DNA from 4 places in the Sulfuriflexus mobilis genome. Region 4 is predicted to be linked to each of the others. Evidence: predicted binding sites of a transcription regulator. Region 4 holds the regulator's gene; each other region holds the start of a gene.
The links. Region 4 encodes sigma-54, which starts transcription at its own class of promoters, with help from an activator protein. Its sites were predicted from a motif close to TGGCANGNTNCNTGCTT; they were not measured.

Region 1 (4,225 bases), 1.1 Mb from region 4:
GTTCGCTATCGCTGATGAATTCATAAATGCCATCTGTGGCGAGCAGGTACAGGTCACCCACCTCGACGGGCAGACTGCGGTAATCGATATCAATGTGGCTATCAGCCCCCATGGCCCGGCCAAGGTAGGTCTTTTCCCCGGAGCCCCAGACGCGGTGGTCCTGGGTCAGGCATTCGAGATCATTATCACGCAGACGGTAGATACGTGTATCGCCTACATGGAAGATGTGTGCAGTGCCTGATTTTATGACCAGGCTACTGAGCGTGGTCAGCATGGCACGGTCAGAGTCGTACTTTCTCTGCGCCTGGCTGTACAACCAGGTATTGAGTGAGCCGATAATCTTTTGCCCGGCATTTTTCACCGACCAGGAATCCGGGGTGCTATAGTAATCACTGAGAAAGCCACGTACACAGGCATGACTGGCCTCACGTCCTGCCTCGCTGCGGCTTACGCCATCGGCGATGAGTGCAACAATGCCCTTGGTGCTGAGCAGGGGTTCATCGGGAATGCGGATGTCGCAGGCATCATCATTAATCGCCTTGACGCCGGCTTCACTGCATTGCCCGGACTGGATGCCAGGTTGGGATTGCATCATATATATCAATAGCCAACGTCGCTGTGAAGCGACGCTGGCCCCTTAATGACAAGCTGATGAGGCTTACTCTACTTCAATCATCTGCACAGTGCCATCCGGCAACACCTCGGCCATCTCGCCACGTGGTTCTTCGAGGAACAAGAAGACGATGGCCAGAACCACCACAGCGGATGCAGCGATCACCAGGAAGAATATTTGTGGTGAAACAAAGGAGAGGATGGTCAGAAAGCTCACGGCCCCTACACTGCCGTAGGCGCCCGCCATGCCGGCGACCTGGCCTGTCATGCGACGTTTCACCAGTGGCACCATAGCAAATACGGCACCTTCACCCGATTGGACAAAGAATGAGCAGACCATGGTAATGACCACGGCCAGGAATAAATTCCAGCTGGAATCTATCTGGCTCATCATATAGTAGCCAATGGCCAATCCAGCCAGCAGGATCAACAGGGTCTTGCGACGGCCGAACTTGTCACTGATCAGGCCGCCACCGGGTCTGGCGACGAGGTTCATGAAGGCATAACCGGAGGCGAGCAGGCCAGCCTCAACCATACCCAGGTCAAAGGTATCGAGGAAGAACAGGGGCAGCATGGAGACCACGGCCAGCTCCGAACCAAATGTCACCATGTAAGAGAGGTCTAGTACGGCGACCTGCTTGAACTTATAACGGTCAATCTCAGGCACGGCCTTTTCAAACACATGTTTATTGATGCGGTAGATGTGCATGGTTTGGTAGATATATAGCAGCACCAGCAGACCATAGAGCGTGTAGGTAATACTGGCGGCGAGCAGGTTCAGGTTGGTCGGTCCCAGTTTCCATGTCAACAGGGCCAGTGCAGCAAACATAGGAATGTTCATCAGCATGTAAAGGAAAAAGTCTCCGGGCGTACTCACTTCCATGGCACCCGTCTTCTTTGGCTTGAAGTAGGTAGACCCCTTTGGGGTGTTACTGACTGAGAAGTAATAAATAAAGGCATAAACCAGGGCGATGACACCGGTCATGGCAATGGCGTAACGCCAGCCATTTTCTTCACCACCAAATATCAGAGCCAGTGTCGGTAGGCTCAATGCCGCGGCGGCAGACCCAAAGTTACCCCAACCACCATAAATACCTTCCGCCACGCCCAGTTGCTTGGCCGGGAACCACTCTGCAATCATACGAATACCGACCACGAAGCCGGCGCCGACAAAGCCGAGCAGGAAGCGCATGATGGCCATCTGCTCAAAGCTGTCGGCGAAGGCAAAACCGAAACAAAGCAGGCTGGATATTGAGAGCAGGGCAGAGTACATGATCCTCGGACCGAGCTTGTCTACCAGCATGCCGACGATGATTCTTGCGGGAATAGTCAGCGCGACGTTGAGGATGAGCAGGGTTTTGACTTGCTGTGGGCTAAGCCCAAATTCGTCACGTATATACGCCAGTAGTGGTGCGTGGTTAAACCAGACAAAGAAACTGATAAAAAAGGCCACCCAGGTCAGGTGCAAGATCTTTGTGTTGCCGCTGAACGATAGCAGGTTGAGCTTACTGGTGTCGGTACTCATTACTTCTAACTCCCTTCGATGGGTCATTTAATCATGCTGTGCCGCTTCTTTGCGGCAGCTTTATTCGCTAATGCCACACTCCAGAGCAATGAACATGCCAACTTTATAATTTGGCAAAAACACCGGCTATTATTCATATAACAGTCAGAGTAAAGATATGCGGTCTGCACAAGCAGGGCGCGTTCGGGAGGGCTAAACCAGCGACAATCTCCATGCCTGGCATAAAGATTCATGCCTGCACCTATATATATGGGGCATAAAGCCGATGGTTCATAACGATGCATAATTACTGCGAACGCATCAAAATAGTGCGATAAATTGGTGCAATAGGGGGAATTTCTGTCGAAAAGTGCGAAATTCAGGGGGGAAACCGGAAAAATCGATTTTGGCACGCATGTTGCTCTATCAGGATTAGCTAATTTAGCAGGACACGGCTCAACGGCGAGTCAGTGCAACATGGGAAGCCCAATGAAAGAAAAACTTGTCCTTATCGGCAACGGCATGGCCGGTGTACGAACCCTCGAAGAACTCCTTAAAGTCGCCCCTGACCTGTATGACATTACAGTCTTTGGCGCAGAGCCATACGGCAACTACAATCGCATTATGCTCTCACCGGTGTTGGCCGGCGAGAAGACCATTGATGAGATCATGCTCAATGATGAACAGTGGTATATCGATAACCATATCACCCTGCACAAAGGCAAAGAGGTTATCAATATCGACCGCTCTGCGCAGAAGGTGATCGCCTCAGACGGTACCAAGGCAAGCTACGATCGCCTGCTGATGGCTACCGGTTCTACTCCATTTATTATCCCATGCCCCGGACATGAGCTCGAGGGAGTCATCGGCTTCCGTGATATCCATGATGTCGACAAGATGCTCGAGGCCGCCAAGCAACATCAGCATGCGGTGGTCATCGGTGGTGGCCTGCTGGGTCTTGAGGCGGCCAACGGTTTGATGCAGCAGGGCATGAAGGTCACTGTGCTGCACCTCATGGATACCCTGATGGAACGCCAGCTTGATAGCGTCGCCGGTAAGATGCTGCGCAAGTCGCTGGAAGACCGCGGTCTGGAAATCCTTATGCAGGCCTCGACCAAAGAGATCAAGGGTCAGGACCACGTGCAATCAGTGCTGCTTGAAGACGGCCGTGAGATACCCGCCGAGCTGGTCGTCATGGCCGTGGGGATTCGACCCAATATAGCTCTGGCCGAAAAGGTCGGCATTCACTGTGAACGCGGTATTGTCGTCAATGACACGATGCAGACCTTTGACCCGAAGGTTTATGCCGTCGGTGAATGTGTGCAACACCGTGGCCAGGTCTATGGTCTGGTCGCGCCCCTGTTTGAAATGGGTAAGGTCTGCGCCAATCACCTGGCGAAGATGGGGATTGGTCGTTATGAGGGTTCAATGACCTCAACCAAGCTCAAGGTCACCGGCATCGACCTGTTCTCGGCCGGGGATTTTACCGGCGGTGAAGATACCGAGGAACTGGTCTTCCAGGATGCCTCGCGGGGTGTCTACCGTAAGCTGGTCGTGCAGGACAACAAGCTCAAGGGCGCGGTCATGTATGGCGATACTATCGATGGCAGCTGGTATTTCGACCTGATGCGCGATGCGACGGATATCAGCGACTTCCGTGAAAATATCCTCTTCGGTCAGGCCCATCTTGGTGATTCGGGTCACGGTGATGAGAACCGTATTGCCATGATGGCCGACAGTGCCGAAATCTGTGGTTGTAACGGTGTTTGCAAGGGTGACATCGTCAAGGCCATTACCGACAAGAAACTCTTTACGCTTGAAGACGTGCGTGCGCACACCAAGGCTTCGAGTTCCTGTGGCTCCTGTACGGGTCTCGTCGAGAGCCTGCTCGCGCATACTGTTGGTGGTGACTACTCGGTAGCCCCGCACCTGAAACCCCTGTGTGCCTGTACCGAACATACGCATGATGAAATTCGTGCCACGATCAAGGAAAAAGAACTCAAGTCTATCCGCAGCGTAATGGACTTCATGGAATGGAAGACCCCGGATGGTTGCAGCAAATGTCGCCCGGCCCTGAACTATTACGTCATGTGTGCCTGGCCGGACGCT
Region 2 (4,225 bases), 200 kb from region 4:
AAGAAATTTTATTCTACTTATGAAAAGAGTCGTGACCTGATCTCGGTGGGCGCCTATATCCCGGGTCATGATGTCCGTCTGGATGCGGCGGTGCAGATACACCCGCAGTTAGTCGAGTTTTTGCAGCAAGGCATGAACGAGCCGGTCGACCTTGGGCGTAGTTGTGCCACACTGGATGGTATCGTTAATGCCGATCAGCGCCAGCTTCAGGCTGAACAGACTGTACAGGATATCCAGGAAACACGCTTATGACCAAGTCAGAGCGCCTGAAACCGGTTGCCCAGATTGCCGAATCACGTGAGCGTGAGGCCGCGCGCATCATGGCAGAACAGCAACAACACCTGGAACAGCAAATTCAACGCCTGGAGGAATTACGTAACTACCGCAGCGAATATGCCCAGCGTATGCAGGATGCCGGTTGCCAGGGTATCGATGCCGGGCAGATGGTGGAATACGGCAATTTCATTCGTCGCCTTGATGAGGGCGCACAATTCCAGCTGCAAAAGATCGAAGAGGCCAGGCGCCTGCTGGACATCCGCACACGTGAATGGCGTGCGCTGCATACCAAGACTGAAGCCCTGAATAAGGTCGTCGACCGCTTCCAAAACAACGAGCGCCATCTCAGCGACCGGCGCGAACAGAATGAGAACGATGAACGTGCGCAGTACCGTCGCCGCGACTTCCACGACAAGTAATAAGCCCCCCGCATTACCCACACCGTCTAAATGGTTGGCACAGTCCTTGCTCTTTCCTGTGTAGAGAACGTTATCAGGTTAGAAATTGGAGAACGACCATGTCAGAACAATTGCCGATTACGCCCGCCCCGGCGCCGAAAAATAACCTCAATAAGGTATCGTCGACACGTGCCTCGAATGAGGTAAGTGATGAAAAACAAAGTGAATTTGGTGGCGTCCTGGCAAACCAGGTGGAACAGAAAGGCACTGCAAAGAAGGCCGGGGTGAGCGCCTCGGGCCCGGAGACGGAAACGGATCAAGCCGCCATTAACACGGAAAAGACTGAAGAAGGCTTGCCGCAGGGCGGCAAGGACTTGCCGATCGAAGCGGCATTGGCCGAACGAGACGTGGAATGGCTCGAATTGGGCAGCGGACAGGTAGAAACTGCCCCGGAAACGGTGGAAGTGGCCGAGACGACTTTGACCGACGCGATTAGCGTTGATGAGGTCGCGTTGAGTGATGAAACGCTTACAACGGTGGTCGCCGGGACGGCCACAGCGACGGCGGTCGTCGTCGATGAAAAAATAGCTGTAACCGGCAACGTTGGTACAGACAAGCCGGTGACGCCGGTTCTGGTTCAGGAGGCGGCCAAGCGGGTGATCAGTGGACAGGTCGCCACAAATGCCATCGATGATGGTGCCCAGACCCAGGTGGTCGAACAGCAACGTCGTGATGCCTTTCTGCCCGGCAATGTGATTTCACTTGCCGCGCGTGCTGAGTCAGAAAAGACCCCCTTTCAGGCTAATCGCATCATTGAACAGTTTACCGATGTCAGTGCCCGTCAGGCAGGCAATGCCCAGCCCAGTACTGCATCCACGCTGACGCCACTCAGCCCGGTGACGACCACGGGCAGTGCCACCAGCAGTGCCACGGGGCTGCAGCAGGTGAGTATTGATGTCCCCGTGCAGCATCAGCAGTGGCAAAAGGCCTTTGCCGAGCGCGTCGTTTGGTCGGTCGGTAATAACCAATCCATACAGGTGCGGGTCAATCCTGCCGAGCTGGGCCCTATTGATATTCAGGTGAATGTCACCAAGGAACAGGCCCATATAACCTTTAATACTGCCCATGCCAGTACACGAGATTCTATCGAATCGGCCCTGCCGAGGTTGCGTGACATGCTGGCCAATGAGGGACTGAGCCTCGGTGATGTTGATGTACGCCACCAGGACAGTTCTGCACAGGGGCAGACGACTGGGCACGATGGACAGGGCAGAGGCACCGCACAGGTCGATTCGGCTCAATTGACTGCTGCCAGCGAACAGGCTGAGGTCATGTTACGTCCGGTCATGGTCAGTGACAGGGCGGTGGATTATTATATCTGAACGATGACGAATAACCGCTAGTGATCAGTGACTTGGCGGTTTTTTATATAACCGCGTCAGGATTTTGTCATGATGATCGGGATTGGCGTATGCGTTGCCTGCACTTTGTGAGTACGCCGACATCTCTCTAACCTGCTGTTTATCAAAATATTAATGTAATTTCCGCAGTCTTTTTCGGCCAGGGACAGGGCGTATTGCCTATAATCCTGCCAGTGGCATGGCTCTTGCTACATCAGTGACGAGAAGAACCAGGAGTCACTTTTATGGCGATCGAAGAAGAAGATTTGGAGCTTGATGCCGAGGCTGCCGTTAAGGGCAAATCAAGCAAGGTCAAAATTATTATTATTGCACTGGTCGTACTCATCCTGATGGGTACTTCGATCGGGGTGACCTTGTATTTTACCGGTGCCTTCGGCTCCGCAGAGGAGCAGGGTGAGGAAAAGGCCGAAGCTGAGGTCAAGCAACCTGAGCAGGCTGGCAAACTAATCTACCACGCCTTCGAGCCCCCCTTCGTCGTGAATTTTGAAGACAAGGGTGTTGTCCGATTTTTGCAGATTGGCCTGAGTGTAATGACCAAGGATGAAGGCGTTATTACCAGCATCCAGCAGCACGACCCGGTACTGCGTAACAATCTGGTGTTGTTATTTAGCAGTCAGTCTTTCAAGACCCTGACTACGCGTGAAGGCAAAGAGGCCCTGCGTGCGCAAACTCTCAAGGAGATCCAGGGCGCACTGGAAAAACAGGGTGCCAAGTCGGCTGTCGAAGAGGTCTTTTTCACCAGCTTCGTGATTCAATAATCATGTCCGTCAACGACTTACTTTCACAGGAAGAGATCGATGCGCTGTTGCATGGCGTATCGGGTGGTGATGTTGAAACCGGTGGTGATGTGTCGGCCGATGACGGCTCAATGCGCTCCTATAACTTCGCAGTAGAAGACCGGATTGTCCGTGGTCGTTTACCGACCCTGGAAATGATTAACGAACGTTTTGCAAGATTATTCCGTGCCAGCCTGTTCAATCTGTTACGCCGTTCTGCCGAGATTTCAGTTGGTGGCGTGCAGATGATGAAATTTGCTGAATACATACATAGCCTGTTTGTGCCGACCAGCCTGAATCTGGTGAAGATGTCGCCATTACGCGGTACTTCCTTGTTTGTCCTCGACCCGAAGCTGGTGTTTATCCTGGTAGATAACTTTTTTGGTGGGGCGGGGCGTCATGCCAAGATTGAGGGGCGTGAATTCACCCCGACCGAGCTGCGCATTGTGCAAATTGTGCTTGCTGATATTTTCAAGAATCTCGAAGCGGCCTGGCGTCCGATATTTGATATCGCGTTTGAATACCAGAGCTCGGAAGTTAACCCGCAGTTTGCAAACATCGTCAGCCCGACAGAAGTCGTGGTATTGACCAAGTTCACGATCGAACTGGATGGCGGCGGCGGCGATCTGCACATTACTATGCCTTACTCCATGCTTGAGCCCATTCGTGAATTGCTCGATGCCGGTGTGCAAAGTGATCGGTCCGATACCGATATGCGCTGGATTTCCGCCCTGCGTGATGAAATTAAAAGCGCCAAAGTCGAAGTCGATTGTCGGCTGACTGAAACTGAACTCAGTGTCCAGGAAATCCTGGATATGAAGGCAGGCGACATTATTCCTATTGAGATGCCGGAAACGGTCATTCTGCGTTCAGGTGGCATCCCGATACTACGTGGTATTTACGGTGAGTCGCATGGCAATAAAGCGATTAAGGTCTTCTCGCCGATTGAAAGGCCTGATAACAAACAACTTGTCGAATTGATTCCTAAGAAGGATATGGCAAATGAATGACACAACTGATGAAAATGAACAATCTGCTGATGTCGCTGATGACTGGGCGGCCGCGATGGAAGAGTCAGGCGATGCAGCGGCAGTGACTGATAGTGATGCGCAGGCAGCGCCCATGCCGCAGCTGGAAGATGACGCCGAGGCAGTGACAAACGAAGATGCCAATATCGATGTCATCCTCGATATACCCGTGACAATTGCTATGGAAATCGGTCGTACTACGATCAATATCAGGAACCTGTTGCAATTGAATCAGGGTTCAGTGGTAGAGCTGGATCGTCTCGCGGGTGAACCCATGGATGTCATGGTCAATGGCACCCTGATTGCGCATGGCGAAGTAGTGGTGG
Region 3 (4,225 bases), 170 kb from region 4:
CTATCTCGCGCACAGCAGCAAACATACTGCGCAGCGGGTTACTTTTTTTTCGTTATTGTGCAGAAGGTATCAGGCACGTGTAAGCGAGTGTTCTAATGAGTGATCGATTATTTTACCACCACGCCCATAGATTTCTTTATTTTGTGTTTGTCCCTGTAGCAGGGCGATGAGTTGTTTGATATTACGTTGTGAATTTTCCAGGACACTACCATTGAGGTGGTTCTGTTCACGGCAGCGACCGAGTACGTCGAGGAGCTGGTCCCAGAGTTTCTGTAGTGGCTGGTGGAATTCTTCAGTTTGAGCGGTGATAAAGGCCTGCATATCTCCGGCATGCGGGTCCTCACCACTGGTCAGCTGCTGGCGACGACGCTGTGCACTCTCATCAAGCTGTTCGGCAACTTGACGTTTGTCCTTCGCGATTTTCTCCAGGGAGTCGCCATTATTCTTCGCCAGCGCCTGTCGTTCTGCATCCAGTAAAGTGAGAAGCGTCTCGGCATATCTGATTTCATCTTCCAGACACACCTTTATATACGTTATGTTCGCCATGGGTTCAGTCGCCTGTTAACGCCCCAGACCCTGTTCAAGGTCGATTAGTTTGTCTGCCACACGTTGCGCGTCGACCTGGTAGCTGCCATCGGCCAGCGCCTGTTTGATGGACTCGACACGCTGCGTGTCGACGACCGGCAGTTCCGCCAGGGTGTTTTCCAGACTACGCAATTGTGCCGAGGCATTGGTCAGACTAACCGTGTCGGCGGTAGAAGGGCGACCCGTTTCCTGCTGATCGTTACTGGCCTCATCACGTGAGACATTGGCCTCAGGGCGCTCAGTACGATTGTTGAGGATCGTGTTATTACTGTTCTGACCCGTAATTTCAATTGCCATGATACTGCTCCAGTTTTTGTATCTGTCCTATATAACGGACAGTGCTTCTAAATCTTTAGGGTATATTAGTCAAAAAATCGCCGTTTACATATTTATTTTTACATTGCCTCTGGAAGTCACTGTTCCTTCTACAATTTTCTTTGTGGAGAGGTTTTTTACCCGAATTACCTCGCCGATACGGCCACTTGTCATGGCCGTGCCCTGGCTACGCACCTGGATCTGGGTATTTTCCGCCAAAATCATGACGTTTTGACCACGTTTGACAAGGTTTTGCTGCTTCAATAGCCTGGGGGAGACAACTTTCCCCTTGGCCAGGGCCGATTTCGGTAACTGACCGACGACCTCTTCAAGACGGGTCAGGTATTGCCCGTGCAAGCGGTTGACGGCCCGGCGCTCCAGCGTCAGTTGTTGCGCCTGGATCGGGGTATTACGTGATAGCCGTTGTGTGGAGACGACGACCTCGGCAAATTGTTTGATATTGACGGGCACGAAGATCGACCAGCGGTGGTTATCGTCGAGGCAGCGAATGCCCACGGCCATACGCTGTGTGATTCGCCCGGCATCATGTGTATAACTCTCTGTATTATCAGTACATTTAGCCAGTCGCAGACGGGGGTCCAGGCGGTCGGCCCGCACCTCTATGTCGCTGCTATCCTGACTGAGCAGGTCCTTTACATGGGCCTCGGCCTGTTGACGAATATCCTCGAGGGCCTGAAATTCAAGGGCCTGGCTCTGGCCGGCAGAAAGGCATAGCAGGACGGCAAGGACTTGCCAGACACGGGCAATAAGCGGCCTATGAGCGAGGCCGCGAAGATCGGTGTTATCTATTAAGTGTTTGTTTATCAAAGCATCTAATCTCATTACTGAGGGGGTTTACAGGTAGTAAATGCAAGTCTTGTGCCGGTTTTCACAAACTTAAGTTCTTCAGGCAGATGCCGATAGTAAAATGCAGTGACAAGTATTTAGCCGATTTCAGGAGTTTATTATGGCCGGTGTTCTGGATGCCGTTGATCAACGTACCCGTCTGGCAGGGCAGAATCGTCTCGAATTATTGCTGTTCAAGCTAAAGGGACGACAGACCTTTGGCATCAATGTGTTCAAGATCCAGGAAGTCATACAGTGCCCGCCGCTGAACCACATGCCAAAGTCGAACCATTTTGTTACCGGTGTGGCGAATATGCGTGGCCGGACCATACCGATTATCGATTTGAGCCAGGCGATTGGTCGTTCAGCGATTAGTGACCATGCGAATGCCTATGTCATTGTCAGTGAGTTTAACCGTAAGGTGCAGGGCTTTCTGGTGGGCGGGGTGGACCGTATTATTAACCTGAACTGGGAGGACGTCCTGCCCGCACCGAAGAGTGCTGGCAAGAATCATTACCTGACTGCCGTCACCCGTGTGGACGGCGAGATCGTTGAGATTATTGATGTCGAGAAGATCCTGGCCGAGGTGATCGGCGAAACCCTGATTGTTTCCAATGATATCTTGAGCCGGGAAGATGCCGGTATCCAGTCGGGCAAGCGTATCATGGTGGTGGATGACTCCAGTGTCGCCCGTAATCAGATTAAACGTACCTTAGAGCAGCTGGGTATCGAATGTCTGCTCGCTCACGATGGCAAGCAAGCCCTTGATCAGCTCAAGGAAATGGCCGGCACCGGCCCCATAGAATCACAGATCGATATGCTGATCTCGGATGTGGAAATGCCGGAGATGGATGGTTATACCCTGACCTCATCTATACGCAAGGACCCGCGCCTGCAGGACCTGTTTATTGTCCTGCATACGTCTCTGAGCGGGGTCTTTAACGAGAGCATGGTGAAGAGTGTTGGCGCGAATCGGTTTATTGCAAAGTTTAATGCCGATGACCTGGCCAACTTTGTCCTCGAATACCTGAAAGGTGATCAGGTTGATTAAGCGTCGCTATCCCCATCTTAAAAGTGGTTAAGCAGGCAAAAAAAGGTAATAAGCCCTTGATTACGGTATCCTATCCCTCGCGTCCAGGTAAACATCAGGTATTACACCCTTGAGCAAAGTCATTACACCAGAAGAATACAAGCTATTTAGCGGCTTTCTTGAGAAAGCCTGCGGCATTACGCTGGGTGAAAACAAGCAATATCTGATCGCCAGTCGCCTGCAACGTCTCATGGATGAACTGGAGATCCTGAATTTGGCCGATCTGGTGAAACGCATGGAATCCGGCAGGGACAAGACCTTGCAGGTACGTATTATTGATGCGATGACGACCAATGAAACCCTCTGGTTTCGAGATAGCCACCCCTTCGATATCTTGCGTAATGAAATCTTTCCGGAGCTCACCAAGCAGCGTACCCGGCCGATCCGCATCTGGTCGGCGGCCTGCTCATCCGGGCAGGAGCCCTACACCATGAGCATGGTGACGCAGGAATATGGCATGGCCAATCCCGGCGGGATGGCGAAGGGTGTGGAGATCCTTGCCACCGATATCTCCAAGACGGTGCTCGAGCAGGCCAAGCTCGCGACGTACGATAATATGTCCCTGGCCCGTGGCATGTCAGACGAGCGTAAGCAACGCTATTTCCGTGAGCTCGCCGACAAGCGTTGGGAGCTACGCCCGGAAGTCCGTAGTCGTGTGCGTTTTAGTGAACTCAACCTGATGCAAAGCTATGCCTCGCTGGGGAAATTCGACATTATCTTTTGCCGTAACGTGCTCATCTACTTCTCGGCCGACCTCAAGCGCGACATCCTTGATCGCCTGGGCAAGGCGCTCAACCCCGGGGGCTACCTGTTCCTGGGTTCTTCAGAATCACTCGCCGGGCATAATAACGCCTTCGACATGGTCCGCAGTGGCGGTGCCGTGTATTACCGCCTCAAGTCCTGAACCGCGGCCGGGCCTACCGGTCTTTGCCGCTGGCAGGCATTGCCTTGCCGCCCTGGTGGCAAGCCGCCATCGAAAAAATCCATAAGCATCTGTAAGTAAAGTAAAAATTAAACTTGGCACGGCCCTTGCTCCTGTCTGATGTGAACACAACACAGCGGAGCGACACATGATACTGAGTTTTGACAATGCATTCGGGATACACCCCCAGGCCATACAGTTGTATGCCCGTCGCAGCAGCGTGCTGGCTTCGAATCTGGCCAATGCCGATACCCCGAATTACAAAGCCCGTGATATTGATTTCCGCAGTGCCTTGAATCAGGCCAAGGGCGATGCCGGTCGGGTCCAGGCCACTCACGCCCGGCACTTCGGTATGGGCGGCAGCGGTGGCGACATGGCGGCAGAACCCGCCTATCGCACACCATTACAGCCCTCACTGGATGGCAATACTGTCGATGTACAGGTCGAACAGGCCGCCTTTGCGGATA
Region 4 (4,225 bases):
GTCCGGACAACAAACCTGATGACGTCATCGCCGAGGGTCGCGAGCTGTTTTACGACGCTGTCAAGGAGATCCTGATCGTACGCCGTGAGGGTGAGGTCATTCAGGGTGGTGATGTCTTCCAGGGTGAGCACATTGTTTATGATACCCGACGCGACTTGGTTGAGGCGCGCGGCGGCGGTGAGGACGGCAAAAAAGGCCGTGTACAAATGATCCTGCAACCGAGTAAAAAAGACCCGAAAAAATGAGTGCCCTGCGTGCAGAAAAACTCTTCAAGACCTATCGTTCTCGCAACGTCGTCAATGATGTCTCGATGCACATCAACAGTGGTGAGGTCGTCGGCCTGCTAGGCCCGAATGGCGCCGGCAAGACCACCAGCTTTTATATGATGGTAGGGCTGATCTCGGCCGATGCCGGGCATATCTATCTCGACGATACCGACATCAGCCACTTCCCGATGCACCGCCGTGCCCGACTCGGCATCGGCTACCTGCCTCAAGAAGCCTCGGTATTCCGTAAGCTCAGTGTCGAGGACAACATCCGCGCCATCCTCGAATCGATGCCGGGCCTGTCGGCGGAGCAAATCGAAACCGAGACCGAGGAATTGTTGCGTGAACTGCATATCTCGCACATCCGCGACAGCCTCGGCATGAGCCTGTCCGGTGGTGAACGCCGCCGGGTTGAGATCGCCCGCGCCCTGGCCACGCGTCCGGATTTTATCCTCCTCGACGAGCCGTTTGCCGGCGTCGACCCGCTCTCAGTCGTGGACATCAATTCAATTATCAATCACTTACGTGAGCTCGGCATCGGCGTATTAATAACCGACCATAATGTTCGGGAAACCCTCGGTATCTGTGAGCGTGCCTACATTATGAATGCCGGGGCGATCATCGCCGAGGGTGACCCGGAAAGCCTGCTCGCCGACAAGCAGGTGCGTGAGGTCTATCTTGGCCAACATTTCACCCTCTGATGTCAATTTTATCCTGTACTGGCACGAATGTTGCGCTAGAATATTAGTTAGGTAACACGTCTGCCTTTAATGAAAGATCCGAACCGCACATGAAGCAGTCCATCCAGCTTCGTCTGGGCCAGAACCTGACCATGACTCCGCAGTTGCAACAAGCCATCCGGCTGTTGCAATTGTCTTCGCTGGAGCTGAGTTCAGAGATCCAGGAGGCCCTCGACAGCAACCCCATGCTTGAGATCGCCGAGGGTGAGGAAGGCGCTGACAGCAGCCAGGAAGAACACGGCAAGGACAAGGAAAAACCCTCTGCCAAGGATGACATTGCCGCAGCCGACACCGACAAGGCCATGCAACAGGCCGATATCCCCGATGACCTGCCGGTCGATACCGCTTGGGATGACATTTATGAACCGAGTTACCAATCCAGCGGCCCGGCCAGCTCCGAGTTCAGCCAGCGTGATTTCGACATCAACAGTGATGACGAGGAGGGCCTGCATGACCACCTGATGTGGCAGATGCGCATGAGCCCGTTTTCCGATACCGACATGACGGTTGCCACCTCGATCATCGACGCGATCGGCGAAGACGGTTACCTTGAGAGCAGTACTGAGGAACTTCTCGAAAGCCTGCAGGACGAACTGCCCGAACTCGAACTTGACGAGGTCGAGGCCGTATTAAGACAAGTACAGAACTTTGACCCGCCAGGTGTCGCCACACGTGACCTTGGCGAGTGCATGCTCATGCAGCTACGTCAGTTTTCCCCGGAGACAGCATGGCGTGAACAAGCCATGCAGATGGTCAGTGAACACCTCGAGCTGCTGGCCGCGCATGATTACCCGCAATTGATGCGTCGTATGAAGCTTAACGAAGAGGACATGCAACAGGTCATCACCCTGATACGTTCACTGAACCCGCGTCCCGGCAGCCACCTTTCCAGCCAACGTACCGAATATATCGTACCCGATGTCTATGTCCGTAAGCACAAGGGCGTGTGGCGTGTGGAACTGAATCCGGATGTTGCACCCAAGCTACGTATTAATGACCTCTACGCTGGCATGATCCGCCGTGCCGACAACAGCCAGGATAACAACTTTCTCAAGGATAACCTGCAAGAGGCCCGCTGGTTACTAAAAAGCCTGCAAAGCCGCAACGAGACCCTGCTCAAGGTCGCCACCTGTATTGTTGAACACCAGCGCGGTTTTCTTGAGCACGGTGAAGAGGCCATGAAGCCACTGGTGCTGCACGATGTCGCTGAGGCCGTGGAGATGCATGAATCAACCATCTCCCGTGTTACCACACGCAAATATATGCATACCCCGCGTGGCATCTTTGAGCTGAAATACTTTTTCTCCAGCCATGTCAGTACCGCCAGCGGCGGCGAGTGTTCATCCACCGCTATCCGCGCCCTGATCAAAAAACTGATCGCGGCTGAAGAACCGAAGAAACCCCTGAGTGATAACAAGATCGCTTCACTCCTGGAACAACAGGGCATAAACGTGGCCCGACGCACCGTCGCAAAATACCGCGAGGCCATGTCGATCCCGCCTTCCAACGAACGTAAACGGCTGATGTAATCATGCACCAGCCTCAACCCAGAGGAGCACTACTATGCAAATCGACCTCACTGGACATCACATCGACATCACCGATTCTATGCGTGATTATGTGAACAGCAAGTTCGAACGACTTGAACGACACTTCGATAACGTCACGAACACGCACGTTATTCTGACTGTGGAAAAACTCCGTCAGAAGGCCGAAGCCACCGTGCACGTTACCGGTCACAAGTTGTTTGCTGAATCAGTCGATGAAGACATGTACGCTGCGATCGATTCACTGGTCGATAAGCTTGATCGCCAGATTATCAAGCATAAGGAAAAAACCACCGACCATCATCGTTCTGAAGGTGGCCTGAAAAACCAGGAGTTTCAGGAAATCCCTGAATAACCCCTTATTAAAAACCTTAATAGTAAATCTATAATATGAATATCAGCGATATACTTTCACCGGAGCGCATTAGCTGTGCAGCCACTCCGGCAAGTAAAAAACGTGCACTGGAGGAAGTCGGCGCACTGATGCTGAATGCCGATGCCAGTCTTACCCAGGGCGAGATCTTTGATAGCCTGCTATCACGTGAACGCCTGGGTAGTACTGGCCTTGGCCATGGCGTTGCCATTCCGCACGGGCGTATCCAGAGCGGCGACAAGACCATCGGTGCATTCATGCAGCTCCGCGAGGGCATCGACTTTGATGCCATAGATGGCCAGCCGGTAGACCTGGTCTTCGGCTTGCTGGTGCCAGAGGCCTCTACCGATGAACACCTGAAGATCCTCTCGCAACTGGCACAAATGTTCAGCGATACGGCTTACTGTGAAAAATTGCGGCACGCCACCAGCAATGAAGAAATCTACACACTTCTAACACACTGGCAGGCCGCCACAGACTGACATGACTGAAAACATCTCTGTCAAATCCCTGTTCGATACCCATCGCAATAAACTGGCACTTGTGCATGTTGCCGGGAGTAATGGCGAAGATCGTCATATTCATTTCGATGGGCCGCAAATCACGGACGAAGATGACCGGGATGTCTCCTACGTCGGGCACCTGAACTTTATTCACCCACACCGTATTCAAATCATCGGTTACCGTGAAATAGAATACTTTATGCGCCTGTCGCAACAGGGCAGGCATGAGTCACTCAACCGCCTCTACGAGGGCAACCCGCTTTGCATCATCATTGCCAATGGCATTGACGTCCCCGATGACTTTATTGCCCGTTCCGAGAATACCGGCCTGCCACTCTATAGCTCTACCCAGAACAGTCAGTTTCTCGTTAATAATCTGCAATACTACTTGTCACACAGTCTCGCCGAGCGCGCCACCATTCATGGTGTGTTCATGGAGGTCATCGGCATCGGTGTCCTGCTGAGTGGCGAGAGCAGTGTTGGTAAGAGCGAACTGGCGCTGGAGCTGATTAGTCGTGGCCACCGCCTGATTGCCGATGACGCCCCCGAGTTTTCCCGTATTGGCCCCGATACCCTGAGTGGCAGTTGTCCACCACCCATCAAGAACTTCCTTGAGGTGCGCGGCCTGGGCGTACTGAATATCCGTGCCATGTTTGGTGATAGTGCCATCAAAGACAGTAAATACCTACGTGTGATCGTCCATCTGGAAAAGATGGACGAAGACCAGCTGCTGCATATCGACCGTCTCTGCGGCAGTCACCAGAAAAAAAGTATCCTTGGCGTGGAAGTGGAACAG

Region 1: the regulator sigma-54 is predicted to act here: its motif matches at 2,221-2,237, upstream of EL386_RS08515 (NarK family nitrate/nitrite MFS transporter).
Region 2: the regulator sigma-54 is predicted to act here: its motif matches at 2,270-2,286, upstream of EL386_RS04355 (flagellar basal body-associated FliL family protein).
Region 3: the regulator sigma-54 is predicted to act here: its motif matches at 1,769-1,785, upstream of flgA (flagellar basal body P-ring formation chaperone FlgA).

Annotation. Positions count from the first base shown of each region.
Region 1 is NZ_AP018725.1:1,718,440-1,722,664, reverse strand. Features, by position in the region: gene EL386_RS08520 (bifunctional protein-serine/threonine kinase/phosphatase) at 1-595, opposite strand, end outside; gene EL386_RS08515 (NarK family nitrate/nitrite MFS transporter) at 659-2,137, opposite strand; gene nirB (nitrite reductase large subunit NirB) at 2,606-4,225, shown strand, end outside.
Region 2 is NZ_AP018725.1:844,290-848,514, forward strand. Features, by position in the region: gene fliI (flagellar protein export ATPase FliI) at 1-252, shown strand, start outside; gene fliJ (flagellar export protein FliJ) at 249-695, shown strand; gene EL386_RS04350 (flagellar hook-length control protein FliK) at 794-2,056, shown strand; gene EL386_RS04355 (flagellar basal body-associated FliL family protein) at 2,320-2,853, shown strand; gene fliM (flagellar motor switch protein FliM) at 2,856-3,881, shown strand; gene fliN (flagellar motor switch protein FliN) at 3,874-4,225, shown strand, end outside.
Region 3 is NZ_AP018725.1:811,360-815,584, forward strand. Features, by position in the region: gene EL386_RS04190 (flagella synthesis protein FlgN) at 70-546, opposite strand; gene flgM (flagellar biosynthesis anti-sigma factor FlgM) at 562-882, opposite strand; gene flgA (flagellar basal body P-ring formation chaperone FlgA) at 967-1,728, opposite strand; gene EL386_RS04205 (chemotaxis protein CheV) at 1,868-2,797, shown strand; gene EL386_RS04210 (CheR family methyltransferase) at 2,907-3,740, shown strand; gene flgB (flagellar basal body rod protein FlgB) at 3,907-4,225, shown strand, end outside.
Region 4 is NZ_AP018725.1:641,604-645,828, reverse strand. Features, by position in the region: gene lptA (lipopolysaccharide transport periplasmic protein LptA) at 1-245, shown strand, start outside; gene lptB (LPS export ABC transporter ATP-binding protein) at 242-967, shown strand; gene EL386_RS03315 (RNA polymerase factor sigma-54) at 1,057-2,535, shown strand; gene hpf (ribosome hibernation-promoting factor, HPF/YfiA family) at 2,570-2,908, shown strand; gene ptsN (PTS IIA-like nitrogen regulatory protein PtsN) at 2,944-3,408, shown strand; gene hprK (HPr(Ser) kinase/phosphatase) at 3,410-4,225, shown strand, end outside.